Regions from separate parts of the Mesorhizobium sp. B2-3-6 genome, predicted to be linked through region 1. Evidence: predicted binding sites of a transcription regulator. Region 1 holds the regulator's gene; each other region holds the start of a gene.
The links. Region 1 encodes PhoB, which activates phosphate uptake and scavenging genes when phosphate is short. Its sites were predicted from a motif close to TGTCATNNANCTGTCAT; they were not measured.

Region 1 (9,585 bases):
GCCAACGCGCCATACTTGCCGATCGCGCCAAGTCGGAATTCCTCGCCAATATGAGCCATGAGATCCGCACTCCGATGAACGGCGTGCTGGGCATGGCCGAACTCCTGGCCAAATCCGATCTCGATCCGAAGCAGAAGACCTTCACCGACATCATCGTCAAATCGGGCAACGCGCTGCTCACCATCATCAACGATATCCTGGATTTCTCCAAGATCGATGCCGGCCAGTTGGTGCTCGATCCCGCCCCCTTCAATCTCGCCGAGGCGATCGAGGACGTGGCGACGCTGGTGTCGACGCGGGCCAAGGAAAAGGACCTCGAGCTCATCGTGCGCATCGAGCCTGGGCTCGAAAGCCTGTTCATCGGCGATGTCGGCCGCATCCGGCAGATCGTCACCAACCTGCTCGGCAATGCGGTGAAGTTCACCGAAGAAGGCCATGTGCTCGTCGACGTCACCGGCGAAAGTGTGCCGGACGGAACCAGGCTGACGATCTCGGTCACCGACACCGGGATCGGCATCCCTGAGGAAAAGCTGAAACAGGTGTTCGAGAAATTCAGCCAGGTCGACACCTCCTCGACGAGGCGGCATGAGGGCACTGGGCTCGGGCTCGCGATCACCTCGCGGTTGGTCGAATTGATGGGCGGCGACATCGGCGTGGAAAGCGCCGAAGGCAAGGGGTCGACCTTCTGGTTCACGGTCACGCTGCCCAGGGCCGGACAACAGAACGCGCAGCGCATCATGCCGGTGGACGTGACCGGCGCGCGGGTGCTGATCGTCGACGACAATGCCGTCAACCGCGCCATCCTGACCGAGCAGATGACGTCATGGACCTTCGATTCCTGCGCGGCCGAGAGCGGCGCCGAGGGACTGAAAGTGCTGATCGCGGCCGCCGCCTACGGCGTGCCGGTCGATTGCGTCGTGCTCGATTATCAGATGCCCGAGATGAGCGGCGCCGAGATGGCAGGTGTCGTGCGCAACACCGCCGGGCTTGCCGACACGCCGATCATCATGCTGACCTCCGTCGACCAGTCGCTGGCCAACACCAGTTACCGCGATCTCGGCATTGATGCCCAACTCATCAAGCCCGCACGCTCCTCGGTGCTCCTGGAAACGCTGGTCGCCACCATCCAGCGGCATCGCCACGCCACGGATGTCGCCCGGCCGCTTGCTGTCGAGGGAGGCGGCGGGAACAATCCGCAGTCACCGCCACCGGCGGCAGGGCAACGCGCGTTGCTGCAGCCGCCGCCGGTCAGGCCTCGGCTTGCCGCGACTGGCGGCGAGCAGCGGCTGGACATCCTCGTGGCCGAGGACAATGAGGTCAACCAGATGGTCTTCACCCAGATCCTCGGCGAGACCGGCTACGGTTTCGAGATCGTCGGCAATGGCCGCAAGGCGCTGGACGCTTTCGGCAGGCTCAATCCGTGCATGATCCTGATGGACGTCTCGATGCCGGAGATGAACGGGCTCGAGGCAACCGCCGCCATCCGCCGGCTGGAAGAGGAAACCGGCACGCATGTGCCGATCGTCGGGGTCACCGCGCATGCGCTCAAGGGCGATCGCGAACGCTGCCTGGACGCCGGCATGGATGACTATCTGCCCAAGCCGATCAGCCCCAGGGCCCTGCTCGAAAAGGTCGAGCGCTGGGTCGGCGCCGGTCGCCAGGCCCGGCGCAACGCGGGATAGACTTTGCGCCTTCGGCCGGATTGCGGCGAGAATCACCCGGGGCCGGCTGCAGCCCTTCGAGCAAGACTATGGTGCGATCGCACCATATCAAAGCCTGCGTCCAGCCGGGACAATGACGGCATCGAATTTCCGCTCTCTTCTAGTTACGGGCGGGAGCAGCGACCGCCAGTATGAAGCAGCGTCAATCTACCCCAACGGACCTGTTTTTGGCGATGGCCCGGCCAAGACATCCTCTGGCCTCGAGCAACGCGCTCCCGTCCGGCTTTTCTTCGATCAGCGATCCATGCCGAATCCGATGGCTGTTTGGGTGGCCGGATCGCGCAAGTCCCTGATTCCCGAAGGCAAACCGGCGCCATGCCGCAGCCGCTAATCGCCATCGCCTTTCCAAGCGCCGGCGACGCGTTACCGGGCTGACACGAAACTGTCATGCGACTGTTATAATCGAACGCTATTGGCCTCAGCGGGCGCTGGCAAGGAATGGCGCCGAGAGACCATCTTCCGAACAGGAGCAGGCCATATGAGACATTTCATCCGCTCGGCGGCCGTTGCGATCGCAATGGCTGCGGCGTCCACCCTCACCCTTTCCGCGGCAATGGCAGCTGACATCTCCGGTGCCGGCGCCACCTTCCCTTACCCGATCTATGCGAAGTGGGCCGATGCCTACAAGAAGGAGACCGGCATCGGTCTCAACTACCAGTCGATCGGCTCGGGCGGCGGCATCAAGCAGATCAAAGCCAAGACCGTCACCTTCGGCGCTTCCGATGCGCCGCTGAAGGGCGAGGATCTCGAATCCACCGGACTTGCACAGTTCCCGATGGTGATGGGCGGCATCGTTCCGGTCGTCAATCTCGAAGGCATCAAGCCGGGCGAACTGGTGCTCGACGGCCCGACGCTGGCCGATATCTTCGTCGGCAAGATCACCAACTGGAATGACGCGGCGATCGCCAAGCTCAATCCCGACGTCAAGCTTCCCGACCAGGCGATCGCCGTCGTGCATCGCTCCGACGGTTCGGGCACCACGTTCAACTTCAGCTACTACCTGGCCGACGTCAGCGCCGACTGGAAGTCGAAGGTCGGCGTCAACACCGCGCTCGAATGGCCGGTTGGCATCGGCGCCAAGGGCAATGAAGGCGTCGCCAACAACGTCTCGCAGACCGGTGGCTCGATCGGCTATGTCGAATACGCCTACGCCAAGCAGAACAAGTTGACCTATGCCGACATGATCAACAAGGACGGCAAGAAGGTCGAGCCGACGGCGGCGGCGTTCTCGGCGGCGGCGGCCAATGCCGACTGGAGCTCGCAGCCTGGTTACGGCGTCATCCTGGCCAACCAGCCGGGCGCCGAATCCTGGCCGATGACGTCGGCGACCTGGATCCTGGTCTACAAGAAGCCCGGCGACGTGGCGGCGACCGGTGAAGCGCTCAAGTTCTTCGCCTGGTCCTACGCCAAGGGCGACGACATGGCCGGAGCGCTGGACTACGTTCCGATCCCCGACGCGGTCGTCAAGAGCGTCGAGGACATGTGGGCCAAGGACATCGTCGGCGAAGACGGCAAGCCGCTCTATTCCGCCATGTAATCCCTGCTGAACGAGGAGGGCGCTTCACGGCGCCCTCCCTGTCTTCCTTGAAACGCGAGGGCCAGATGACCGCCGTCTCCGAAGCCATGCCATCGTCGGCCGCCATGCGGGCCAGGGAAGCGACGGTCCGACGCTTCGCGCTCACCGATACGATTTTCCGGACGGCGACACGCTTTTCCGCCATCCTCGTCCTGCTCATCCTCGGCGGCGTGGCGATTTCGCTGTTTGCCGGCTCGTGGGAAGCGCTGTCGAAATTCGGGTTCTCCTTCCTGACGACCGAATCGTGGAACCCGGTCACCGAGAATTTCGGAGCGCTGGCCCCGATCTACGGAACCATCGTCACCGCCGCCATCGCCATCCTGATCGCCGTTCCCATCGGCATCGGCATCGCCATCTTCCTTACCGAACTCTGCCCGCGGCCACTCCGGCGCCCCATCGGCATCGCCGTCGAGCTGCTTGCCGGCATACCCTCCATCATCTACGGCATCTGGGGCCTGTTCGTGTTCGCGCCGTTCCTGCAGACGACGGTGCAGCCCTTCATCATCAAGCTTTTCCACGACGTGCCGGGACTCTCCAGCCTGTTTGCCGGCCCGCCCTACGGCATCGGCCTTCTGACCTCGGCGCTGATCCTTGCCATCATGGTCCTGCCCTTCATCACCTCGATCACCAAGGATGTCTTCGACACGGTGCCGGCGGTGCTGAAGGAATCGGCCTACGGCATCGGCTGCACGACCTGGGAGGTCACGCGCCGCGTCGTCATCCCCTATACCCGCGTCGGCATCATGGGCGGCGTCATGCTCGGCCTCGGCCGCGCGCTCGGCGAAACCATGGCGGTAACCTTCGTCATCGGCAACGCCCACCGCATCAGCGCCTCGCTGTTCGCGCCCGGCACGACGATCTCGGCGACCATCGCCAACGAGTTCACCGAAGCCGACGGCGATCTCTATACGTCTTCGCTGGTGGCGCTCGGCCTGATCCTGTTCGTCATCACTTTCCTGATCCTTGCCCTTGCGCGCTACATGCTGCTGCGCATGGACAGCCGCACGGGAGCCTGACCGATGTCGACGGCCACATCGCTTCACAATCGACGCAAGCGCAGGAATGCCGTGATGATGACGCTATGCGTCACGGCGGCGGGCATCGGCCTGGCCTGGCTGGCGCTCATCCTCGGCGCACTGCTCTATAAGGGCCTGTCGGGTGTTTCGCTCTCTGTGTTCACCGAAATGACACCGCCGCCCGGCGATGCCGGCGGCCTGCTCAATGCCATCTACGGCAGTATCATGATGACAGTCATCGCCGTCATCGTCGGCACGCCGATCGGTGTCCTCGCTGGGACCTACATGGCCGAATATGGCCGCTTCTCGCGCCTCACCACCGTCGTGCGCTTCATCAACGACATCCTCCTGTCGGCACCCTCGATCATCGTCGGCCTGTTCGTCTACGAGCTGCTGGTGCGGCCGATGGGACATTTCTCGGCGATCGCCGGTGCCGTCGCGCTGGCCATCCTGGTCATCCCGGTCGTCGTGCGCACCACCGAGGACATGCTCAACCTCGTGCCGAACGCCCTGCGCGAGGCCGGCGCCGCGATCGGCGCGCCGCGCTGGGTGGTCATCCGCTCGGTCGCCTACCGTGCGGCGCTGTCGGGCATCGTCACCGGCATATTGCTGGCCATCGCCCGCATTTCCGGCGAGACGGCGCCGCTGCTCTTCACGGCGCTCAACAACCAGTTCTGGTCGAGTAATCTCAATGCGCCGATGGCCAGCCTGCCCGTCACCATCTTCCAGTTCGCTCTCAGCCCCTACGAGGAATGGCAGCAGCTGGCGTGGACCGGCGCACTCATAATCACCCTTACGGTTCTCGGGCTGAGCATCTTCGCCCGCAGCCTTACCGGACGCAGAGAGGACAGATGAAACCGATGTTGTCCACCGAATTGAACACGCCCGAAGTCGCGGTCGAGAAAGCCAAGATCGAGGTCAAGAATCTCAATTTCTACTATGGCCAGTCGAAGGCGCTGAAGGATATCAGCCTGTCGCTGCCCGAGCGCAGCGTCACCGCCTTCATCGGGCCTTCGGGCTGCGGGAAGTCGACGCTGCTGCGCGTCTTCAACCGCATCTACGAGCTCTACCCGAGGCAGAGCGCCGAGGGCCAGGTGCTGCTCGACGGCCAGAATATCCTCGACCGCTCGCAGGACCTCAACCTGCTCAGGACCAAGATCGGCATGGTGTTCCAGAAGCCGACGCCGTTCCCGATGTCGATCTACGAGAACATCGCCTTCGGCGTCAGGCTCTATGAGAAGCTCAGCAAGGCGGAGATGGACGGCCGTGTCGAGCAGGCGCTGAAGCGCGCGGCACTGTGGAGCGAGGTCAAGGACAAGCTCAACGCCAGCGGCCTCAGCCTTTCGGGCGGCCAGCAGCAGCGCCTCTGCATCGCCCGCACGGTGGCGGTGAAGCCGGAGGTCATCCTGCTCGACGAGCCTGCCTCGGCGCTCGATCCGCTGTCGACCGCCAAGATCGAGGAGCTGATCGATGAGCTGCAGGCCGACTATACGATCGTCATCGTCACCCACAACATGCAGCAGGCGGCGCGCGTGTCGAAGCAGACCGCGTTCATGTATCTGGGCGAGTTGGTCGAGTTCGACCGCACCGAGAAGATCTTCACATCGCCCCGCGAGAAGCGCACGCAGGACTATATCACCGGCCGCTTCGGCTGATCCCAGGCATACGAGGACCAAGATCATGGCCGAACACACAGTCGCAGCCTTTGACGAAGATCTCGGACAGATCAGCAGGCTGATCCGCGACATGGGCGATCTCGCCTCATCGATGGTCGGCGGCGCCACCAAGGCGCTCCTGAATTCCGACAACGCGCTCGCCCAGCGCGTCGTCTCCGACGACGCCATCATGGACGCGCGCCAGCGCGAACTCGACGACCGCGCCATCACCCTGATCGCCAAGCGGCAGCCCATGGCGGACGATCTGCGCCATGTCGTCGGCTCGATCCGCATGGCGGGCGATCTCGAACGCATCGGCGATCTCGCCAAGAACATCGCCAAGCGCGTCGGCACCGTCGGCCTTGCCGCCACGCCGCGCGACCTGTCGCACTCCATCGACGCCATGGCGCAGCTTGTGCTGATCCAGGTGCAAGGCGTGATCGAGGAGTATGCGGCGCGCGATGCCGCGGCACTTGCGAAGCTGCGCGCCGACGATGAACGCATCGACGTCAAATACACGTCGGTCTTCCGCGAGCTGCTGACCTACATGATGGAGGATCCGCGCAACATCACCGCCTGCACGCATCTTTTGTTCTGCGCCAAGAATCTCGAGCGCATCGGCGATCACGTGACCAACATTGCCGAAAATGCCTATTATGTGCTGACCGGCACGCAATTGCCCGCCAATCGCCCGAAGCAGGACGAGACGGCGATGTCGGCGCCAGCGGCTTGACGGCAGGGGTGACCAGTCGATGATCGCGCCACGCATCATGGTGGTGGAGGACGAGGAGCCGCTGGGTGTGCTGCTCCGTTACAATCTGGAATCGGAGGGTTATCAGGTAGAGGTGGTGACGCGCGGCGACGAAGCCGAGATCCGCTTGCAGGAGAATGTCCCTGACCTTCTTGTGCTCGACTGGATGGTGCCGGCGGTGTCCGGCATCGAGCTCTGCCGCCGTCTCCGGATGCGGCCCGAGACCGAGCGGCTGCCGATCATCATGCTGACGGCGCGCGGCGAGGAAAGCGACCGGGTGCGCGGTCTCTCCACCGGCGCCGACGACTATCTGGTCAAGCCGTTCTCAACGCCGGAATTCATGGCACGCGTCAAGGCGCTGCTGCGCCGCGCCAAGCCCGAAGTTCTGTCCAGCGTGCTCAAGGTCGGCGACATCGTGCTCGACCGTGAATCGCACCGGGTCTACCGCAAGAAAAGCGAGATCCGGCTCGGGCCGACCGAGTTCCGCCTGCTCGAATTCATGATGCGACATCCCGGCCGCGTGTTCTCGCGCAGCCAACTGCTCGACAATGTCTGGGGCGAAACGATCTATATCGACGAGCGCACCGTGGACGTGCATGTCGGCCGGCTGCGCAAGGCGGTCAACAATGGCCGCATGCCTGACGTGATCCGCACCATTCGGGGCGCGGGGTATGCGATTCGCGAAGACTAGGGATATGTCACGCAACGTTCTCGCCCACGCCTGATTTCGCCTGTGCCCCCGGCGCGAAAATCTCCTGGTCGACGAAGGTCAGCGCGCGCATGGCGCAGCCCTCGCGGATCAGTGGCAGTTCGTTCGGCTCGGTGTCGAAGGAAATCGATTTCGAGTGCTGGCCGCCGGCGGTCTGGGCAATGGCCTCGCGCAGAGCCGGCTCGATCAGGTCGAAGGCGGCGGCGCTGACGCCGACCATGGCGACCGGCGCCGGATCGATCAGCGCGAACAGGCTGCCAAGGCCGTAACCCAGCGCCTCGCCGGCCTTGCGGTAGGCTTCGCGCTCCGGCCCGTCCTTTTCGCGCGCCGAGGCCGCCAGGGTGCGCATGTCGGCGTCGCTGACGTCGACGGGCTCGGTGTCCTCGCCAAGCTGCCTCGCGTTGCGCCAGATGGCATAGTTGCCGGCATAGGCCTCGACGCAGCCGCGCCGCCCGCAGCGGCAGAGCGCCCCGCCGGGGCGATGGATCATGTGGCCGAACTCGCCTCCGGATGAATGGGTGCCGGTGAACAGTTCACCCTTCAGCACCAAGCCCATGCCGATGCCGTGCGACAAAAGGATGGCGATGAAGTCGTCGCGGTAGCGCTGGGGATCGCGCCAGCGCAGCGCCACCGCCATCATGTTGCAATCGTTCTCCATGGTGGCGGGAATGCCGAACTCGGCCTCCAGTATGTCGGCGAAGGCGATGTCGGTCTGCGGCGTGATCGGCGACCACAGCATGGTGCGCGCATCCGTGTCGGTGATGCCCTGGATCGCCAGCGCGATACGGGCGATGCTGCCGACGTCGAGGTCGGGATCCTCGAACCGCCGCCTGACGATGACCACGCATTCGCCGATCAGCGCCTCGCGCGACAGGGTGAGCGTGTCCAGCCGGCGCTGCTCTTCAGATATCACCTGGCCGGCATAGTCGATGACGGCGACGGAGAGAAAATTCAGCGACAGCACCACGGTCATCACCGCCGCGGCTTCAGGGTTGAGGCTGAGGCCGACCTGCGGCCGGCCGCGTTTCAGCGCACCGGCCTCGCTCGGCTTGCTCTGCGCCAGGATGCCTTCGCCAATCAGGTCGGAGGAGATCGCCGATATGGTGGAATGGCTGAGCCCGGTGGTCGCGGCAATCTCGGTGCGCGAGGGCTGCCCGGCACGGCGCACGGCCGCGATCACCATCGCCCGGTTGCGTCGGCGCAAATCGTCGTGGCGGATTCCGACCGACATGTTTCTCGCATCCTCCCCGTCGCCGCGTTCTCTCCCCAGGATCCCGACGACCGTCAAATACTGGCAGAACCGGCCTTGGCTGTCATTATTTATTCCGGAGCTCGAAAAAAATTCACGAGGACATCAAAATACATCAGAATCGACGTTGACAGCGTTCCGACGATGGACCAGTGTTTTTTCGAGGCTCGAAAAAATAGAGCCTTTGTGCCGGCCTACGGGCCTGTTTGGTCGCGCCATACGCGGCGCAGGGAGGATTAAGATGAAGAGATTCACAGCCGCCATCCTGGCGGGTGTCGCCATGTCGCTGACGCTCGCGTCGGTCGCGCAGGCGAAGGACAAGGTCATCGGCGTTTCCTGGTCGAACTTCCAGGAAGAGCGCTGGAAGACCGACGAGGCCGCCATGAAGAAGGCGATCGAAGCCGCCGGCGACAAGTATATTTCCGCCGACGCCCAGTCCAATCCCGGCAAGCAGCTCACCGACGTCGAGAGCCTGATCTCCCAGGGCGCCAATTCGCTGATCATCCTGGCGCAGGACGCCTCCGCCATCGGCCCGGCGGTGCAGAAGGCGCTCGACGAAGGCATTCCGGTCGTCGGCTATGACCGCCTGATCGAGAACAAGGACGTCTTCTATCTGACCTTCGACAACAAGGAAGTCGGCCGCATGCAGGCCCGCGAAGTGTTCAAGGTGAAGCCGGAAGGCAACTACGTCTTCATCAAGGGCTCGGGTGCCGATCCGAATGCCGATTTCCTGTTCTCGGGCTCCATGGAAGTGCTCAAGGACGCCATCGACAGCGGCAAGATCAAGAATGTCGGCGAAGCCTATACGGATGGCTGGCTGCCGGCCAATGCGCAGAAGAACATGGAGCAGTTCCTGACCGCCAACGACAACAAGGTCGACGCGGTCGTCGCGGCCAATGACGGCACTG
Region 2 (9,585 bases), on a different contig from region 1:
CATGAGCGAGGCCGAACGCCGCTTCCTGATGCGCACCGACTGGGGCTTTGTCCACCAGAATCCGGCCGACGGCTTGCGCATGACGGTGTCGGCCGGCGCCAATGTCGGCGAGCGGCTGATGGCGGTGGGCGACCGCCACTACGGCAAGATCCGCGCCACCGCCGTTGACTGGCTGTCGCGCGTCGAGATCGAGGAAGACCGCATCGACGACGAGCCGCGCGCCTTTTCCGGCGGCATGCGCCAGCGCCTGCAGATTGCCCGCAACCTCGTCACCGGCCCGCGGCTGGTGTTCATGGATGAACCGACAGGCGGCCTCGACGTCTCGGTGCAGGCGCGCCTGCTCGATCTCTTGCGCGGCCTCGTCACCGATCTCGGCCTCGCCGCCATCGTCGTCACCCATGACCTCGCGGTGGCGCGGCTTTTGTCGCAGCGCATGATGGTGATGAAGGACGGCCGCGTCGTCGAAAGCGGCCTCACCGACCGCGTGCTCGACGACCCGCGCGCGCCGTACACGCAATTGCTTGTTTCTTCCATTTTGCAGGTTTGACGATGGCGCCAAGTCACCCCCCTCTGTCCTGCCCGCAAACGAATAACGATTGGAGTACCTTCTGATGCCGACGCCTCTCGTTGTTTCCGACGTCGCCAAGAGCTTCACCATGCATCTGCGCGACGGCATCAAACTGCCTGTCGTCGCCGGTGTCTCCTTCTCGATCCGCGCCGGTGAATGCACCGTGCTCGGCGGCCCGTCCGGGGCCGGCAAGAGCTCGATCCTGAAGATGCTCTACGGCAATTACGCCGTCGACGAAGGCCAGATCATCGTCACGCACGAAGACGGGCTGATCGACCTTGCCAGCGCCAGCCCGCGCACCGTGCTTGCCGTGCGCCGCCAGACCATCGGCTATGTCAGCCAGTTCCTGCGCACCGTGCCCCGCGTATCGGCGCTCGACGTCGTCGCTGAGCCGCTCGTAGAGCGCGGTGAGGATCGCGAAGCAGCAAGAAGCAAGGCGCGCGCCCTGCTGGCGCAGCTTAACCTGCCGGAAAAACTCTGGGCATTGCCGCCGGCGACCTTCTCCGGCGGCGAGCAGCAGCGCGTCAACATCGCGCGCGGCTTCATCACCGGGCACCCGATCCTGCTGCTCGACGAGCCGACCGCTTCGCTCGACGCAAGGAACCGCGATGTGGTGATCGAACTCATCGCCGCCAAGAAAACGGCAGGCGTCGCCCTGCTCGGCATCTTCCACGACCATGATGTGCGCGAAGCGGTTGCCGACCGCATCATCGACGTCACCGCCTTCGCCCCGGGAAAGCTCGCCGCATGAGCAGGAAATTGTCGGAGACGCCGCTGGTCCATCCGACGGCGGAGGTGCAGAATTCGACGCTCGGCCGCTGGACCGAAATCGCCGACCGCTGTCGGGTTTCGGAAAGCGAACTCGGCGACTATTCCTACATGATGCAGGACTGCGCCGTCTGGTGCGCGACGATCGGCAAATTCTCCAACATCGCGGCAAGCGTGCGCATCAACGCCACCAACCACCCGATCTGGCGACCGACGCTGCACCATTTCACCTACCGCGCATCGGACTATTGGGACGATGCCGAACACGAGAGCGAATTTTTCGCTGAGCGCCGCGCCAGGCGCGTCACAATCGGCCACGACACATGGCTTGGCCATGGCTCGACAGTCCTGCCCGGCATCACCGTCGGCGATGGCGCCGCGGTCGGCGCCGGAGCGGTGGTATCGAAGGATGTCGCTCCCTACACCATCGTCGCCGGCGTGCCGGCAAAGCCGATCCGCGAGCGCTTCGACCGCCGCACCGCCGAGCGCTACCAGGCGCTGGCCTGGTGGGATTGGGACCATGCAAGGCTGCGCGCCGCACTCGACGATTTCCGTCAGCTCGAGGCCGAAGCTTTCCTGGAAAAATACGATGGATGACGGTGGTGAATGGAATAGGGCTGCTCACCATTCACATCCCTTACATAGAGTTCGGACAGGGGGCTGTCTTCTCAAGCCGCCTGCCTTCCGCAGCTTCAGGGACGTGGAGCATTTCGAGGAACTGATGGTCCTGGCCTGATCGCGCACGACACGGCTGTGGGTGGTAACAAAACTGACATCAATCCGACACCGCAGGTTCATGGCGCTGCGCTAGCGAGGGTCAACAGGACCTTCAACCGCGACTGGACGGGAACGCACCATGTCAGCCACGCTCGAAATCCGCGGCGTCACCCGACGATTTGGCAAGAACACCGCCGTCAACGATGTCAGCATCTCGATCCCGCAGGGTCAGATGGTCGGCGTTATCGGCCGTTCCGGCGCCGGCAAGTCGACCCTTCTGCGTATGATCAACCGCCTCATCGATCCCAGCCATGGATCGATTTTCTTCGACGGCGCCGAGGTCTCGCAATTGCGCGGTTCGCCGCTCAGGCGCTGGCAGCGCGACTGCGCCATGATCTTCCAGCAATTCAACCTTGTGCCGCGTCTCGACGTGCTGACCAATGTGCTGCTCGGCCGGCTGAACCATCGTCCGACCCTGTCGAACCTTTTCGGCATGTTCTCGCGAACCGAATGTGCGCAGGCGGTCGCCGCCCTCGAGCGGCTCGACATCGCCCGTACCGCGCTGCAGCCCGCCGGCACCTTATCGGGCGGCCAGCAGCAGCGTGTCGCCATTGCCCGCGCCATGATGCAGCAGCCCCGGGTGATCCTGGCCGACGAACCGATCGCTTCGCTCGACCCGCTCAACGCCAAGGTGGTGATGGACTCGCTGCAGGACATCAATTTGCGCGAAGGCATCACCGTGGTCACCAACCTGCACACGCTGGACACCGCCCGTACCTATTGCAACCGCATCATCGGCATGGCCGCGGGCAAGGTCGTGTTCGACGGACCGCCGGAGGAGCTTAACCGCGAGGCCGTCCGTCTCGTCTATGGCGCCGACAGCAATGGCGGCGAAATCTCCGAGGCCATCACCTCCACCAGCGTTGCCTTCAAGCAAAAGACCGCCGCATCCGCCGGACCGCTCGAACCCGCGTTCCCTGGTTACTGAGAGCGACCTGGATCGCCAGCCCGCGTCAGGGCACCCGTCAAAATCACCAACGCCGCCGGCGCGGGGCCGGAACCCACAGGAGAAAAATCAGATGTTCAGGAAGATGGTTTTCAGCGCCGTTTCGGTGCTCGCAATGGCCACGGGCGCGGCGCATGCCGCCGATATGAAGGAATTCCGCGTCGGCATCCTCGGCGGCGAGAACGAAACCGATCGGCTGCGCAACTACCAGTGCCTGGCCGATCACCTGAAGGCCGAATTCGGCTTCGAGAAGGTCTCGCTGTTCCCGGCCGCCGACTATGACGGCGTCATCCAGGGCCTTCTCGGCGGCACGCTCGACTTCGCCGAACTCGGCGCTTCCGGCTATGCCAGCGTCGTCCTCAAGGATCCCAAGGCGGTGACCCCGATCCTCACCACCCAGCAGACCGACGGCGCGACCGGCTACTATTCGATCGGCCTGGCGCTGAAGTCTTCCGGCATCACCGACATCAAGTCGGCCAAGGGCAAGAAGCTCGGCTACGCCGATCCGGATTCGACCTCCGGCTATCTGATCCCGCTGACGCAGATTCCGAAGGACACGGGCGCGTCGAACGAGACCTTCTTCGCCTCGACCCAGTTCAATGGCGGCCATGAGAACAATGTGCTCGCCGTGCGAGACGGCAAGGTCGACGTGGCCGTGGACGATTCCTCCGGCATCGGCGACTTCAAGGACGGCTACACCTCCGGCACCTTCCACAAGGAAGTCGCCAAGGGCGCCGTCGACCCCAACGACTTCGTCGAGGTCTGGCGCTCGGGCCTGATCCCGAACGGTCCGCTGGTCGTGCGCACGGCGCTCGGCGACGAGATGACGGCCAAGCTGGCGGCCTTCTTCACCGACCTGCCCAAGAAGGACAAGGCCTGCTTCGAAGGCGTCGAAGGCGGTGATTTTACCGGCTACGTTCCGGTGAAGGCGGATTTCTATAACGTCATCGTCGAAGCCCGTAAGGCAGCCATCGGCGGCTAAAGGCAGAAGTCAGGAAGGGCGGCGTCGAGAAAACGCCGCCCTTCTTGCATCTCCGACCATGACCCTTTCCCTGACAGCTCCTTCCGGCGCCACGCACCAGATGGCCGACGCCTGGCGTCGCCAGACCTCCTTGCGCCGGCTCTACACCGCCATCGGCGTCGGCCTGCTGTTGGTCGCACTCGGCGGCACCATGTGGTTCGCCGACGATGCCAATGCCGGACACTTCTTCGACCGGCTTCCGCACATACTGGATTTCCTGAGCTGGCTCGTTCCCAAGGACTGGAACGATGTCTGGCGGGCGCTGTTCGACATCGCCTCCCCGCATGACACCGGCACGCAGGAATTCAACTTTCCGCTCGGCCGCGCCTATGTCTGGGGCGGCTTCTACATCCCCGAATATTTCGAGCTGATGCTGACCACGCTTAACGTGGCGCTGGTCTCGACATCAATTGGTTTCGTCTTCGCCGTGCCGTTCTCCTTCATCGCGGCGCGCAACCTGACGCCGCATCCGCTGCTGCGGCTTGTCGTCAAGCGCTTCATGGAACTGCTGCGGGCCTTTCCCGAGATCGTCATCGCCGGCCTGTTCGCGGCCATCGTTTCGATAGGTCCGATCGCCGCCATCATCGCCATCGGCCTGCATTCGATCGGCGCGTTGGGCAAGCTGTTCTATGAGATCAACGAGAACATCGACATGCGCGCCGAGGAAGGCCTGCGGGCCGTCGGCGCCAACTGGTTCGAACGGGTACGCTTTGCCGGCCTGCCGCAGGTGCTGCCCAATTTCATGTCCTATACGCTGCTCAGGATCGAGATCAACGTGCGCATCTCCACCATCATGGGCGCGGTCGGCGGCGGCGGCATCGGCGAGGAGCTGAAGCTGTCGATCTCGCGCGGCTTCGGCGCCAAGACGATAGCCTTGGTGCTGCTCCTGTTCACGACCATCTTCATCGTCGACCAGTTCTCCGCCTGGCTGCGCCGCAAGCTGGTCGGCGAACAGGCTTTTGTGATGAGCGCCTGACCATGACCGCCGCCGAAATCCAATCGATCGAGGAACGCTTCCCGCAAGTGTTCCGCCGGCCGTTCCACAAGCGCTTCGGGCCGCTGCTGCTGCTTGGCGGCATCTTGCTCTACCTGCTCTACGCGCTGTGGTTCTTCAATCTGCCGCAAGTGCTGCGGGAATCGCATTGGGAGCGACTGCCGCTGTTCCTGACCCAGTGGATCAGTTACGACGTGCAGCCGATCTTCCGCCTCGACGAGCCGCAGATAACGGCCAAATACCCCCGCTTTTCTGTACTCGGCCCCAATCCCCACCCGGATTGGGTCAAGACCAACGCCGACGGTTCGGTGACGGTCCTGATCGACGGCACGGCGACGTCGGTCACCTTCGACAAGGCACGAGCAACGATCGTCGCCGCTGGGACGAGCGTGGCGGTGGCGCTGGACAGCGGCAAGCCGCTGGTCTCGGGACCTGTTCCCGACTGGGTCACCGTGCATGAGGATGAGGTCGTCGCCGACATGGGCTTCGCCGGCGAGGTCCGCGTCGCCCCCGATCGCGTCAGGATCCGCAAGCGCTTTCTCGGCTGGGCGAACTTCGTCTTCGACACACGCTCGCCCTTCTTCGGAAAATCCGCCGGCGAGGTGGTGTCACTGATCACGTCGGGCCCCGAGCTGAAAGCGGGCACCTCCAATCTGGCGCTCGCCGGCAACAACATCTGGAACAATGCGCAGTGGCAGCATGGCGATGTCTGGACAAAGCTGTTGCAGACCATCGTCATGGCCTTTCTCGGCACCGCGCTCGGCGGCATCGTCGCCTTCCCGCTCGCCTTCTTCGCCGCCCGCAACATCACCCCCAACCGGCTGGTCAACCAGCTGCTCAAGCGCTTCTTCGACTTCATGCGCTCCATCGATATGCTGATCTGGGCACTGTTCTTCACGCGCGCCTTCGGACCGGGTCCGCTGGCCGGCAGCGCAGCGATCTTCTTCACCGAGATCGGCACGCTCGGCAAAACCTATTCCGAGGCGCTGGAGAACATCGATGACAAGCCGCGCGAAGGTGTTGTGTCGACAGGCGCCAACCGTCTTCTGGTGCAGCGCTACGGCGTACTGCCGGAAGTGGTGCCGGTGTTCATCAGCCAGACGCTCTATCAGTGGGAATCCAACACCAGGGGCGCGACCATCATCGGCGCCGTCGGTGCCGGCGGCATCGGCTTGAAACTGTGGGAAGCGATGCGCACCAATTCGAACTGGGCCAACGTCTTCTACATGGTGCTGCTGACGCTGGCCGTGGTCTTCATCTTCGATAACATTTCCAATTTCCTGCGCCGCAGGCTGAGCCGGACGATTCACGACTACAACAGGTTGCAGGCCGAGCAGGGCTAACCTGGTGACGCATAAGCGCGGGCATCGTATGGTGCCGCGCCAAGGATCGACCCCCACTCCGTCGAGCTGCGCTCGACACCTCTCCCCCGATCGACGGGGGAGAGGAAAGCGCCAGGGCGTCCTGGCTGATCCTAGGCGGAGGCTCCTTTCTGTCCCGAGCCACCGGGGCCCTTTCCTCTCCCTCCGGAGGGGGGAGAGGTGGCTCGGCGAAACCGAGACGGAGTGGGGGAATCACCTGGAAACCGCCGCGAACGCAACTGGAAAATGGGCCAGGCGCAATCAACGCCTCGCCTTGCGCCAAGGGTCGCCGACGCAGGTCTTGTTCGCGTCACTATCGCCGACCAAGGCACCTAGGCGGCCTTCTTCCACCCGTTCTTGATATGCTTATATCCATCCCGATAAACCGCTTCCGGGCTCTCGGAAAAATCGCGCCACACCTTGGTCGCCGCCGCGAGATCCTTCAGCGAACGTCCAAACGCCTCGATCGTCAGCCAGTCGTCGTAGCCGCTCTTGCGGATGGCCGAGAATGTTTCCTTCCAGGGGATGTTGCCGCGCCCCGGCACGCCGCGATCGTTCTCCGATATATGGATATGCACGACATTCCTGCGATGCTTCGTATAGGCGCCGATCGGGTCTGCCTCCTCGATATTGGCGTGGAAGGTGTCATACATCGCCTTGATGTGCGGCCGGTCGATGGCATCGATATGCTCCGACAGGTCGGCCATCGTGTTGAGGAGATAGCATTCGAAGCGGTTGAGCGCCTCGAGCCCGATGATGACGTTCCTCTTGCCTGCATGATCGCCGATGGCGCGCTGCGAGGTGACGGAGCGTTTCTTCTCGGCCGCGGTCGGCCCGGAACCGGAAAAGGCGCCGAGCGTCGAATGCAACGGGCCGCTCAGCGTTCTGGCGCCGAGCGCGTCTGCGCAATCGATCGCCCATTTCATGTAGTCGACACCGGCCTTGCGCGCTGCCGCATCGGCCGAGATCAGGTTCATCGCCGGATCGCCCATCGCTGAAACGGCGGTCCGTTCAAGCCCTATGCGATCGAGCAGCTCGCCCAATTTCCTGTAGTCGTCCGGCATACCGGCAAAGATCGGTATCTCGACGCCGTCGAAGCCGGTGGCCTTGATGTCGCGAAGCAATGGCTCGTGCTTCTTCGACACCGCCGTCGTCCACAAGAACATGCACATGCCGATTTTCATCGACGCCCCTCCCCCAAAATGATCCCCCCGCGAGATCAAATTTAAAGTTTCGTCCACGCTCCATTCTTCTTCGACGATTTCACGCAGGCCTCGATGAAGGCCATGCCCTCGACGCCGTCCTGAATGGTCGGGAACACGACGTCCTTGGCAGGCTTGCCGCCCTTGCGCCGCGCGGCGCGGATGGCGCGCGCTGCTTCTTGGTAGATGTTGGCGAAGCCTTCGAGATAGCCTTCGGGATGGCCGGAAGGAACGCGGCTGACACGGCCCGCAACCGGCAACGCGCCGGCACCGTTGCGGGTGATCAGCTGCTTGGGCTGGCCGAACGGCGTATACCAGAGATAGTTCGGGTCGGCCTGCACCCATTCCAGCCCGCCCTTCGAACCATAGATGCGCAGCTTCAGCCCGTTCTCATGGCCGGGCGCCACCTGGCTTGCCCAGATCATGCCTTTTGCCGCATGCGTCTTGCCGACCGGCTTGAAGCGCAGCATGACGTTGACATTGTCGTCGAGCTGCCGTCCCGGCACGAAGGCGTCGAGATCGGCCGACAGCGTGTCGAGTTCCAGCCCGGAGACAAAGCGGGCAAGATTGTAGGCATGCGTGCCGATGTCGCCGAGCGCGCCGCCGGCACCGGCCTGCTTGGGGTCGGAACGCCACGCCGCCTGTTTTTGACCGGTGGCGGCAAGGTCCTCCGTCAGCCAGTCCTGCGGATATTCCGACTGCACGATGCGGATGTCGCCGAGCACGCCCTTGGCCACCATCTCGCGCGCCTGGCGGATCATCGGATAGGCGGTGTAATTGTGGGTCAGCACGAACACCTTGCCGGTCTTCTCGACGATCGCCGCGAGCTTCTTTGCCTCGGCCAGCGTCGTCGCCAGCGGCTTGTCGCAGATGACATGGATGCCGGCTTCAAGAAACGCCCTGGCCGCCGGCACATGCACATTGTTCGGAGTGACGATGGCCACCGCCTCGATGCCATCCGGGCGCTTTGCCTCGGCCTTGGCCATCTCGGCATAGGACGCGTAGCTGCGCGAAGGGTCGAGCCCGAGCTCGGCGGCAGAGGCCTTGGCGCGCGCCGGATCGGACGACAGCGCGCCGGCGACCAGCACGAACTCATTGTCCATGCGCGCCGCGATCCGGTGCACCGCGCCGATGAAAGCGCCTTGCCCGCCACCGACCATGCCATAGCGGATCGGGCCGCCTCCCGTTTCCGACTTCGATGCACCGACCATGTCGTCTCCCTCGTGTCTGAGATACCTCCCCCTCGAGGGAGAGGGAAAACCCGCGCTAGATTCCCATCATGGCGCGCAGCACCTTCTTATCCGTGGCACCGCCGGCGAAATCGTCGAACGCCTTCTCCGTCACCCGGATGATGTGGTGCTGGATGAAGGGCGCGCCTTCGGCCGCGCCATCTTCCGGATGCTTCAGGCAGCACTCCCACTCCAGCACCGCCCAGGAATCATAATTGTACTGCGTCAGCTTGGAGAAGATGCCGCCGAAATCCACTTGTCCGTCGCCCAGCGAGCGGAAGCGGCCGGCGCGGTTCGTCCAGCTCTGGTAGCCGGAATAAACGCCTTGCCGCCCGGTCGGATTGAACTCGGCGTCCTTGACGTGGAAGGCCTTGATGCGCTCGTGGTAGATGTCGATGAATTCGAGATAGTCGAGCTGCTGCAACAGGAAGTGCGACGGATCGTAATTGATGTTGCAGCGCTTGTGGCCGCCGACCGCGTCGAGGAACATCTCGAACGTCGCCCCGTCGAACACATCCTCGCCGGGATGGATTTCGTAGCCGACGTCGACGCCATTGTCCTCGTAGACATCGAGGATCGGCTTCCAGCGCTTGCCTAGTTCTGCGAACGCCTCTTCGATCAATCCGGCCGGCCGCTGTGGCCAGGGATAGAGGTAGGGGAAAGCCAGCGCGCCGCTGAAGCTCACCGAGACGTCGAGCCCGAGATTGCGCGACGCCTTG
Region 3 (9,585 bases), on a different contig from region 1:
GGCGGGCTCTACCGCGCCTGTTCGCGCGAGGCGGCGATGGAAACGTTGCAAGGCGCGTGGGAGGCGGGCCTGCGCTATTTCGACACCGCGCCCTTCTATGGTTTCGGCCTGTCGGAGCGGCGTTTCGGCGACTTCCTGCGCTATAAGCCGCGCGATTCCTATGTGCTGTCGACCAAGGTCGGGCGCCTGTTCCGGCCCGTTCCGGAGGATCAGGTTCCCGATCACTCCTATGTCGATCCGCTGCCCTTCGCGCTCGACTACGACTATTCCTATGACGGCATCATGCGCTCGGTCGACTTCAGCTATGCGCGGCTTGGTCTAAACAGGATAGACATCCTGTTTGTGCACGACATCGGCGTGTACACGCATGGCGTCGAGAAGACCAAGATGCACTTTCGCCAGTTGATGGACGGTGGGCTCAAGGCGCTCGAAGAACTGAAAGACTCCGGCGTCATTTCCGCCTACGGGCTCGGCGTCAACGAAGTCCGGATATGTCTCGACGTGATGCGTCGCGCGCCGCTCGATTGTATCCTGCTCGCCAGCCGCTATTCCTTGCTCGATCGCAGCGCCGAAGCCGAACTTTTGCCGCTCTGCCGCGCCCGACAGACTTCGCTGGTCATCGGCGGTGTGTTCAACTCCGGCATATTGGCGACCGGACCGGTGCAGGGCGCCCATTTCGACTACAAGCCCGCCAGCGGTGACGTGCTCGACCGCGTCGGCGCGATGGAGCGGATCGCCGCCGAAGGTGGTTACCCGCTCGCTGCCGCCGCGTTCCAGTTCCCCCTCCAGGAATCCTCGGTCGCCACCGTGCTGACCGGCACCGCCAAGCTGGCGAACCTGACCCGCAATCTCGAACTGCTTGATGTCGACGTGCCTCAGGCGGACTACGCCAGATACCGCCCCTACACCGTAGTGCAGGAATTGGCATGAAGTGCCCCGTCCGCCCGGGCGAAGGCGTGCGACCGCGGGGCTTCACGATCCCACGAACCGAAGAAGGAACGGGCATTCTATATTGACTAACTTATGGAATTAATATTCCATACGCTAGTCACGCGAAACGGAAGCGTCGGGCAGCGTGGGGAGAGCAAGGCGCCAGTGCGGTCATGACCGCCATGCCCCGAGGATGGCATAAACACCGCTTGCATCGACCGGATCGATGCACTATCAAAATATTGCAACTGTTTTTTATTGATAAAGTTCTGTTTGGCTACGCCTATCCGAACCGAGCTTCCATATCGTTCACCGGGCGACCTAGGGAGGAATTCCATGAAATTCGTGACCAGCATTCTCAATCGCCGCGCAGTCATGGCGCTGGCGGCCGCGTCGATGCTTGCCGGCGTCATGCACTCAGCGCCGGTTTCGGCGGCGGACGTGACCATTCCGATCATCGTCAAGGACACCACGTCCTTCTACTGGCAGATCGTCCTGGCCGGGGCCCGCAAGGCCGGCAAGGATCTCGGCGTCAACGTGCCGGAGCTCGGCGCCCAGGCAGAGACCGACGTAAACGGCCAGATCTCGATCCTCGAAAACGCCGTCGCCAGCAATCCGGCGGCGATCGTCATCTCGCCGACCGAGTTCAAGGCGCTCGGCAAGCCGATCGACGAAGCCGCCGCCAAGGTCAAGGTTATCGGCATCGATTCCGGCGCCGACTCCAAGGCCTTCACCTCCTTCCTGACCACCGACAACGTCCAGGGCGGCCGCGTTGCCGCTGACGGCCTCGCAGCGGCCATCGGCGAAGCCAATGGCGGCAAGATCGAGGGCGACGTTGCCCTGATCACCAACACGCCTGGCGCCGGCTCGCTCGAACAGCGCAAGCAGGGCTTCATCGAACAGCTCAAGGCGAAGTATCCAGGCCTGAAGCTGGTCGCCGACAAATATGCCGACGGCCAGGCCACCACCGGCCTCAACATCGCCACCGACCTGATCACGGCGAATCCGAACCTCAAGGGAATTTTCGCTTCCAACCTGATCATGGCGCAGGGCGTCGGGCAGGCTGTCGCCGAAAACAGCCTCGGCGGCAAGCTGGCGCTGGTTGGCTTCGACAGCGACGAGAAGCTGATCAAGTTCCTCAACGATGGCGTCATTTCCGCCCTCGTCGTCCAGGATCCCTACCGGATGGGCTATGACGGCATCAAGACCGCACTTGCCGCCTCCAAGGGTGAAAAGGTCGAGACCAATGTCGACACCGGCGCCAACCTGGTCACCAAGGCCAACATGAAGGATCCCAAGATCGACGCGCTGCTCAACCCGAAGCTCAACTGAGTATCGGCACGCGCAACCGTTTCCGGGGCCTCTGCGCCCCGGAAACAACAGGGAGGATTGCCATGACGTCGACCGCGCAGGAACTGCATCCGGCCCCCGTGCTGGAGCCCGGCAGGACGATCCTCGAGCTGCAGGGTCTGGAAAAGCGCTATCCCGGCACGCATGCGCTGAAGCCTGTGACCCTGGCCTTCAAGGCGGGAGAGATCCACGCCATCGTCGGCGAGAACGGTGCCGGCAAATCGACCCTGATCAAGCTCCTGACCGGCGTCATCCCGCGCACCTCCGGAGAGGTTGTGTGGGAAGGCAAGCCGGCTGCCCTGGCGACGCCGCACGAAGCCATGGCGCTCGGCATCAACGCCGTGCACCAGGAAGTCGTGCTCTGCCGTCACCTGACCGTCGCCGCCAACATGTTCCTCGGCGAGGAGAACTCGCGCTTCGGCATCCTCCAGCAGCGAGCCATGGTCAGGGAAGCGCAGAAGATCATCGACGGTCTCGGCTTCGACCTGCCGGCGCATGTCGTGCTCGGCGATCTCACCATCGGCCAGCAGCAGCTGATCGCCGCCGCCCGCGCCACCGTGCGCGGCACCAAATTCCTGATTTTCGACGAGCCCACCGCGTACCTCACCCGCAAGGAGGCCGACCAGCTGTTCACGCTGATCCGCCGCCTGAAGGGTGAAGGCGTCACCATCATCTACATCAGCCATCGCATGGAGGAGGTGTTCGAGCTCGCCGACCGCGTCTCGGTGCTGCGTGACGGCACGCTGGTCGGCACCCGCAACATCGCCGAGACCAATGAGCCGGAGCTGGTCAAGCTGATGATCAACCGCTCGATCGAGCAGATCTATCACAAGGAGCATTTCACGCCGGGCGCCGTCATCGCCGAGGCGCGGAACCTGTCCGGCAAGGGTTTCGAGAATGTCTCTCTGTCGGTGCGCGCGGGCGAGATCGTCGGGCTCTACGGCCTGATCGGAGCCGGCCGCAGCGAATTCGTCACCACCCTCTACGGCCGCCACCGCAAATCGGCCGGCCAGGTGTTGTGGGAAGGCAAGGAGGTGCAGGTCAACTCCGAGCACGACGCCATCAAGCTCGGCATGGCGCTGGCACCGGAAAGCCGCCGCGACCAGGGCCTGTGCCTCAACCTGCCGGTTGCATTGAATCTCAACCTGCCGATCTACAAGCGCATATCGAAAAATCTGCTGATCTCGTCTGCGCAGGAGAAGGCCGAGGCGGACCGGCAGATCGCCGACCTCAGGATCAAGACGCCGACGCGCGGCGCGCTGGCCTCCAGCCTGTCGGGCGGCAACCAGCAGAAGATCGTCATCGGCAAGTGGCTGGCGCACGGCGCCAAACTGTTCATCTTCGACGAGCCGACGGTCGGCGTCGATGTAGGCACCAAGGCCGAGATCTACCGGCTGTTCAGTGTGCTGTTGTCCAAGGGCGCGGGCATCATCCTGATCTCGTCCTATCTGCCTGAGGTCTACGAACTGGCTGACACGCTGCATGTGTTCAGGCGCGGCAAGCTGGTGGCCACGCATGGTTTCCGCACCGCCGATCACGAGGACATTCTGAGCCAGGCCCTGGCCGAGAAACAAGAAAAGACGGGAGGACAGACATGAGCACCGAGGCGATCCCTGCCGAAAAGCCGAAGCGCAACTACAATGCCCTGTTCGGGCTGACGCTGCTTGGCCTGCTGCTTCTGATGTGGGTCATCCTGGCGGTCGCGACGCCGTCCTTCGCCTCGGCGCTCAACATCACCAACCTGCTGCGCCAGGGTTCCCTGATCGCCATCCTGGCCGTCGGCCAGACCTTCGTCATCATCACCGGCGGCATCGACCTTTCCGTCGGCGCCATCGTCGGCTTCGCCACCGTCATCGTCGCGCTGCTGATCAATGCCGGCTGGCCGGTCTGGATCGCGGTTCTGGCGACGCTGCTGGTGGGGGTCGCCATCGGCCTGTTCCACGGTTTCGGCATCGTCAGGATGGGCCTGCCGCCCTTCATCATCACGCTGGCGACCATGACCTCGCTGCGCGGCATCGGTCTCCTGATGACCAATGGCAATTCGATATCGATCAACAGCGACGCGTTCCAGGCGTTTTCGCGCGGCTCGCTGCTGGGGATCCCCTATCTGTTCTGGATGGTAATCGTGGTTGCCCTGCCCTCCTACGTCTTCCTGCACCACACGCGATGGGGACGCTATCTCTTCTCCGTCGGCTCGAACGCGGAAGCCGCGCGCCTCTCCGGCGTCAACGTGCCGCGCACGATCTACATGGCCTATGTGCTGTCCGGCCTGTGCGCGGCTTTCGTCGGCGTGCTGCTCGCGTCCCGCATCGGCATCGGCAATCCGACGCAGGGCGACACCTACGAGCTGCAAGCCATCGCCTCGTCGGTGATCGGCGGCACGTCGTTGTTCGGCGCTATCGGTTCGGTGCACGGGCCGCTGATCGGCTCGTTCATCCTCTCCACCATCAACAACGGCGCCAACCTGCTCAACGTCAACACGTTCTGGCAGCGCGTCATCACCGGCATGTTGATCATCGTCATCGTCTACTTCGACGGCCTGCGCCGCCGAGGTGGCAAGTAAAATCGATCGCCGGCCGGGTCGAAAATCGGCCGACGATTCCATGAACCGACTGGATTGAAGCATGAAAGCCGTTGTCTGCCGTTCGCCCGGCGACCTTGTCGTGGAAGACCGTCCCGCGGCTGGCTCGCCGCCTCCCGGCTGGGCGCTGGTGGCGGTCAGCCATGTCGGCATCTGCGGCACCGACTACCACATCTTCGAGGGCAAGCATCCCTTCCTCGCCTACCCCCGCATCATGGGCCATGAAGTGTCGGGGACCATCGTCGAGGCGGGCGAAGGCGTTGGTCTTGCCACGGGCGAGCCGGTCATCATCAATCCCTATCTGGCGTGCGGCAAATGCATCGCCTGCCGGCACGGTAAACCCAATTGCTGTGTCCGGATCGAAGTGCTCGGCGTGCATCGCGACGGCGCCATGTGCGAACAGATCCTTATCCCGGAACAAAACCTCTATCCAGCCAACGGCCTGTCGTTGGCCGATGCCGCGGCCGTCGAGTTCCTGGCCATCGGCGCCCATGCGGTGCGGCGCTCGCGTGCCGATCCCGGCGCACGGACGCTCGTCATCGGCGCCGGACCGATCGGGCTCGGCACCGCCATCTTCGCCCGCATCGCCGGGCTCGACGTGACGCTGCTCGACATGAGCAGCGAAAGGCTCGGCTTCGCCGCCAATGAACTCGGCTTCAAGACCCTCGACGGGTCGCGCGGCGCGGCATCCGATCTGGTCAGCGAAGCGACATCAGGCGAAGGCTTCGACGTGGTCTTCGACGCCACCGGGAACACCGGCTCGGTGCAGTCGGCCTTCGCTCATGTCGCGCATGGCGGGACATTGGTGCTGGTCAGCGTCGTGAAGGACGACATCGCCTTTTCCGACCCCGAATTCCACAAGCGCGAGATGACGCTTGTCGGCAGCCGCAATGCCTTGAGGGCCGACTTTGACCACGTCGCCGCTTCGATCCGCGATGGCGCCGTGCCGCTGGCCAAGCTCGTCACCCACCGCACCACGCTTGCCGACACGCCACGTGATCTCGCCCGCTGGGCGCATGAGAAATCCGGCCTGATCAAGGCCGTGATCGAGGTGGGGGCATAAGCTGGCAGATCGTGAACCCGGCCCGTATTGACCACGCCCCGCGCAGGGCGACCCCCAAACCGCCAAGCCGCTGACAACCGAGCTGGTCTGGTACCAGCGTTAGTATAAGGCCGACACGCCCTACAGCGCCGACAGTTTCAGCTCCACCCGCTCCGCCGGGAAGCGCGCCTCGGCGAATTGGATCGGCCGGCCGTCCGTCGTCATGTTGACGGCCATCGTGACCAGCACGATGCCGCCCGGCTGCAGATCGAGGTCGGCAAGGTCGGAAGCATCGGCGTGACGCGCCGACAGCACCGTCGATTGCCTGAGATAATCGTCTATGCCGAAACGCTTGAGCGATGCGGTGATCGACCCGGTCTCGGCCATGGCCACATCGATGCCGGCGAAGCGCCTGGCGTCGAACCAGCCGGAAGCGCGCGACACCGGCTTCCCATCGGCCTCGCCGCGCGTCTCCAGGCGAATCACATCCGATCCCCTGGCAACGCCCAGGGCTTCGGCGACGCGCCGGCTGGCGGGCTCGACCGATGAGGCCAGCAGCACGATATGCCGCTCCGACGCCTGGCCCTGCAAGCCGGTTGAAAATCGCGTGCGCGCGCCGATCGGATAGGACAGCCGCTTGCGCGACAGCACGAAAGTGCCGCGCCCCTGCTCGGCCCGCAGTACCCCGTCTTGCACGAGCGCCGCGATGGCGCTGCGCACCGTGTGACGGTTGACGCCATAGCGCTCGGCCAGCGCCACCTCCGGCGGCAGCGCGGCATTCTCGGCAAAATCGCCGGCAGCGATCGATTGCAGGATTCGGTCGGCGATCTGGCGCCACAACGAGACGCCGCTGCGCCGCTCGATACCGTCAGCCACGTGTTTTCCGTTCACGGTTTCGCCCCTGGCCGGCCCCTGTCACGCACCCGTCATGGACTCGCGTTAGGTAATGGATATAATTCGTATGGTTGTCTATATCAATAGATAAATTAGAAGCAAGGATGTTGCTGATGCGAGGACAGGAAGCGCGCGACCAGGCCGAACGCAAGGCGGCCATGGCAACCCTGGCGCAGTCCAGCGGCGACGACATCGTTCGCCTCTGGAACGAATCCGGCCTGCCTGCCGAGGCCGAACTGCTGCGCGGTCCCGAGACCGGCCTGGTTACCATGCGCGGCCGCATCGGCGGCGGCGGCGCGCCGTTCAATGTCGGCGAGGCCACCGTGACCCGCGCCACAGTGCGCCTGCCGTCCGGACAGGTCGGCCATTGCTATGCGCTCGGCCGCGACAAGCAGAAGGCGAAGCTGGCGGCCATCGCCGACGCGCTGTGGCAGGACCCCGCCCACCGAGAGGCGGTCGAAACGGGCCTTCTCGCGCCGCTGCGGGCTGCCTTGACCACGGCACGAGAAAGGCGCCGCGCCGAAACGGCGGCAACGAAGGTGGATTTCTTCACCATGGTTCGCGGAGAAGATTGATGGATATCGCAGCGCAATCGATCGAGGGCGGGTTCGCCGATCCGGTGTTCAACGCCCAGACGGTGTTTCGCGCCGTCATGGACGCAATGGCGCGGCCGGGCAGCGTGCAACCCTTGCCGGCCCTGGCCCGCCCGCCGGCGCCGCTTTCGGCGATATCGGGCGCGGTTGCGCTGGCATTGTGCGACAACGACACGCCGCTCTGGCTGGACCCGGCCCTGCACGCCTCGGCAGCGGTCATGTCCTGGCTCGGCTTTCACAGCGGCGCGCCGCTGGCCAACACCCCGGCCGACGCGCATTTCGCCTTTGTGGCCTCGCCGGCCGAGATGATGGCGCTCGACGGTTTCTCGCAAGGCACGCAGGACTATCCCGACCGCTCGACCACATTGATCCTGCAGGTCGGCGATCTCACGTCAGGCACGCCGCTGCTGCTCGAAGGTCCTGGCATCGAGAAGACGGCGACGATCGCGCCGGCCCTCATGCCGCGTCATTTCATCGAGCAGTGGAAGCAGAACATCAACCGCTTTCCGCGCGGCGTCGACATCATCCTGGCGGCACATGACAGCCTCGCCTGCCTGCCGCGTACGACACGCATCAAGACGACGGAGGCCTAGCATGTATGTCGCGGTAAAAGGCGGCGAAGCTGCAATCGCCAACGCCCACAGCCTGCTCGCCGACCGTCGGCGCGGTGACCGCTCGGTACCGGCACTGCGCCTCGACCAGATCGTCGAACAGCTGGCGCTCGGCGTCGACCGGGTGATGAGCGAAGGCTCGCTTTACGATCGCGAACTCGCCGCACTCGCTATCGTGCAGGCGCGCGGCGACATGATCGAGGCGATCTTCCTGGTGCGGGCCTACCGCACCACGCTGCCGCGCTTTGGCTATACAAATGCCATCGACACCGCCACCATGCTGGTCGAACGCCGCGTTTCGGCGACCTACAAGGACCTGCCCGGCGGCCAGTTGCTTGGGCCCACCTTCGACTACACGCACCGGCTGCTCGATCCCGAGCTTGCCGCCGGCGCCGATGTCGCCGCGCCCTTGCGGCGCGAGACGGAAGCGCAGGCAATGCCGCGCGTCTCGGCGATCCTCGCTCGCGATGGGCTGATCGAGCCGGACGGAGACATGCCGCAGGACCATGTCCCCGGCGACATCACCCGCGAGCCGCTGGAGTTCCCGATGGCTCGCGACATCCGCCTGCAGGCGCTGTCGCGCGGCGACGAGGGCTTCCTGCTGGCGCTCGGCTATTCCACGCAGCGCGGCTATGCCCGCAACCATCCCTTCGTCGGCGAGATCCGCATCGGCGAGGTCGAGCTGGAGCTCGACGTGCCCGAACTGCCTTTCGCGGTGCCGCTCGGTACCGCGCGCGTTACCGAATGCCAGATGGTCAATCAGTTCAAGGGCTCGGCCAAGGCGCCACCGCAATTCACACGCGGCTACGGGCTGGTCTTCGGCCAGAGCGAGCGCAAGGCGATGGCCATGGCACTCTGCGACCGCGCTCTTCGTGCAAGCGAACTCGGCGAGGACATTGTCGCCGCCGCCCAGGACGAGGAATTCGTCATCTCGCACTCCGACAACGTCCAGGCGACCGGCTTCGTCGAACATCTGAAGCTGCCGCATTATGTCGACTTCCAGGCCGAACTCGACCTCGTGCGCCGCATGCGCGCCGAGTACGACGCCCGCGAAAATCCCGGCAAGATTGAAGAGAAGAAAGAGGCCGCGGAATGAGCGCGCAACCGACCGACATCGCCAGCTACAACTTCGCTTATCTCGACGAACAGACCAAGCGGATGATCCGCCGCGCGATCCTCAAGGGCATCGCCATTCCCGGCTATCAGGTGCCGTTCGCCTCGCGCGAAATGCCGATGCCCTATGGCTGGGGCACCGGCGGCGTCCAGGTTACCGCTTCGATCATCGGCCCCGACGATGTGCTGAAGGTCATCGACCAGGGCGCCGACGACACCACCAATGCGGTCTCGATCCGCGCCTTTTTCAAGAAGGTCGCCGATGTGGCGGTTACGACCGATACCGCCAGCGCCAGCATCATCCAGACCCGCCACCGCATTCCCGAATATCCACTCGCCGCAGGCCAGGTGCTGGTCTACCAGGTACCGATCCCCGAGCCCCTGCGCTTTCTCGAGCCACGCGAGACCGAAACGCGCAAAATGCATGCGCTGGAGGAATACGGCCTCATGCATGTGAAGCTCTATGAGGAC

Region 2: a site for PhoB is predicted at 2,107-2,123, ahead of phnC (phosphonate ABC transporter ATP-binding protein). Genes of this name have one in related genera too.
Region 3: a site for PhoB is predicted at 6,817-6,833, ahead of phnF (phosphonate metabolism transcriptional regulator PhnF). Genes of this name have one in related genera too.

Annotation. Positions count from the first base shown of each region.
Region 1 covers NZ_VFVW01000007.1:286,816-296,400, forward strand. Annotated here, with positions in the region: gene FJ953_RS21580 (PAS domain-containing protein) at 1-1,682, shown strand, start outside; gene pstS (phosphate ABC transporter substrate-binding protein PstS) at 2,200-3,258, shown strand; gene pstC (phosphate ABC transporter permease subunit PstC) at 3,324-4,313, shown strand; gene pstA (phosphate ABC transporter permease PstA) at 4,317-5,168, shown strand; gene pstB (phosphate ABC transporter ATP-binding protein PstB) at 5,165-5,968, shown strand; gene phoU (phosphate signaling complex protein PhoU) at 5,994-6,701, shown strand; gene phoB (phosphate regulon transcriptional regulator PhoB) at 6,721-7,410, shown strand; gene FJ953_RS21615 (ROK family protein) at 7,418-8,659, opposite strand; gene xylF (D-xylose ABC transporter substrate-binding protein) at 8,919-9,585, shown strand, end outside.
Region 2 covers NZ_VFVW01000003.1:632,240-641,824, forward strand. Annotated here, with positions in the region: gene phnK (phosphonate C-P lyase system protein PhnK) at 1-547, shown strand, start outside; gene phnL (phosphonate C-P lyase system protein PhnL) at 612-1,319, shown strand; gene FJ953_RS12330 (DapH/DapD/GlmU-related protein) at 1,316-1,933, shown strand; gene phnC (phosphonate ABC transporter ATP-binding protein) at 2,193-3,041, shown strand; gene phnD (phosphonate ABC transporter substrate-binding protein) at 3,133-4,041, shown strand; gene phnE (phosphonate ABC transporter, permease protein PhnE) at 4,100-5,056, shown strand; gene phnE (phosphonate ABC transporter, permease protein PhnE) at 5,059-6,417, shown strand; gene FJ953_RS12355 (sugar phosphate isomerase/epimerase) at 6,768-7,619, opposite strand; gene FJ953_RS12360 (Gfo/Idh/MocA family oxidoreductase) at 7,661-8,848, opposite strand; gene FJ953_RS12365 (sugar phosphate isomerase/epimerase) at 8,904-9,585, opposite strand, start outside.
Region 3 covers NZ_VFVW01000003.1:621,955-631,539, forward strand. Annotated here, with positions in the region: gene FJ953_RS12270 (aldo/keto reductase) at 1-930, shown strand, start outside; gene FJ953_RS12275 (ABC transporter substrate-binding protein) at 1,267-2,262, shown strand; gene FJ953_RS12280 (sugar ABC transporter ATP-binding protein) at 2,325-3,878, shown strand; gene FJ953_RS12285 (ABC transporter permease) at 3,875-4,843, shown strand; gene FJ953_RS12290 (zinc-binding alcohol dehydrogenase family protein) at 4,905-5,924, shown strand; gene phnF (phosphonate metabolism transcriptional regulator PhnF) at 6,045-6,794, opposite strand; gene phnG (phosphonate C-P lyase system protein PhnG) at 6,911-7,372, shown strand; gene phnH (phosphonate C-P lyase system protein PhnH) at 7,372-7,983, shown strand; gene FJ953_RS12310 (carbon-phosphorus lyase complex subunit PhnI) at 7,985-9,097, shown strand; gene FJ953_RS12315 (alpha-D-ribose 1-methylphosphonate 5-phosphate C-P-lyase PhnJ) at 9,094-9,585, shown strand, end outside.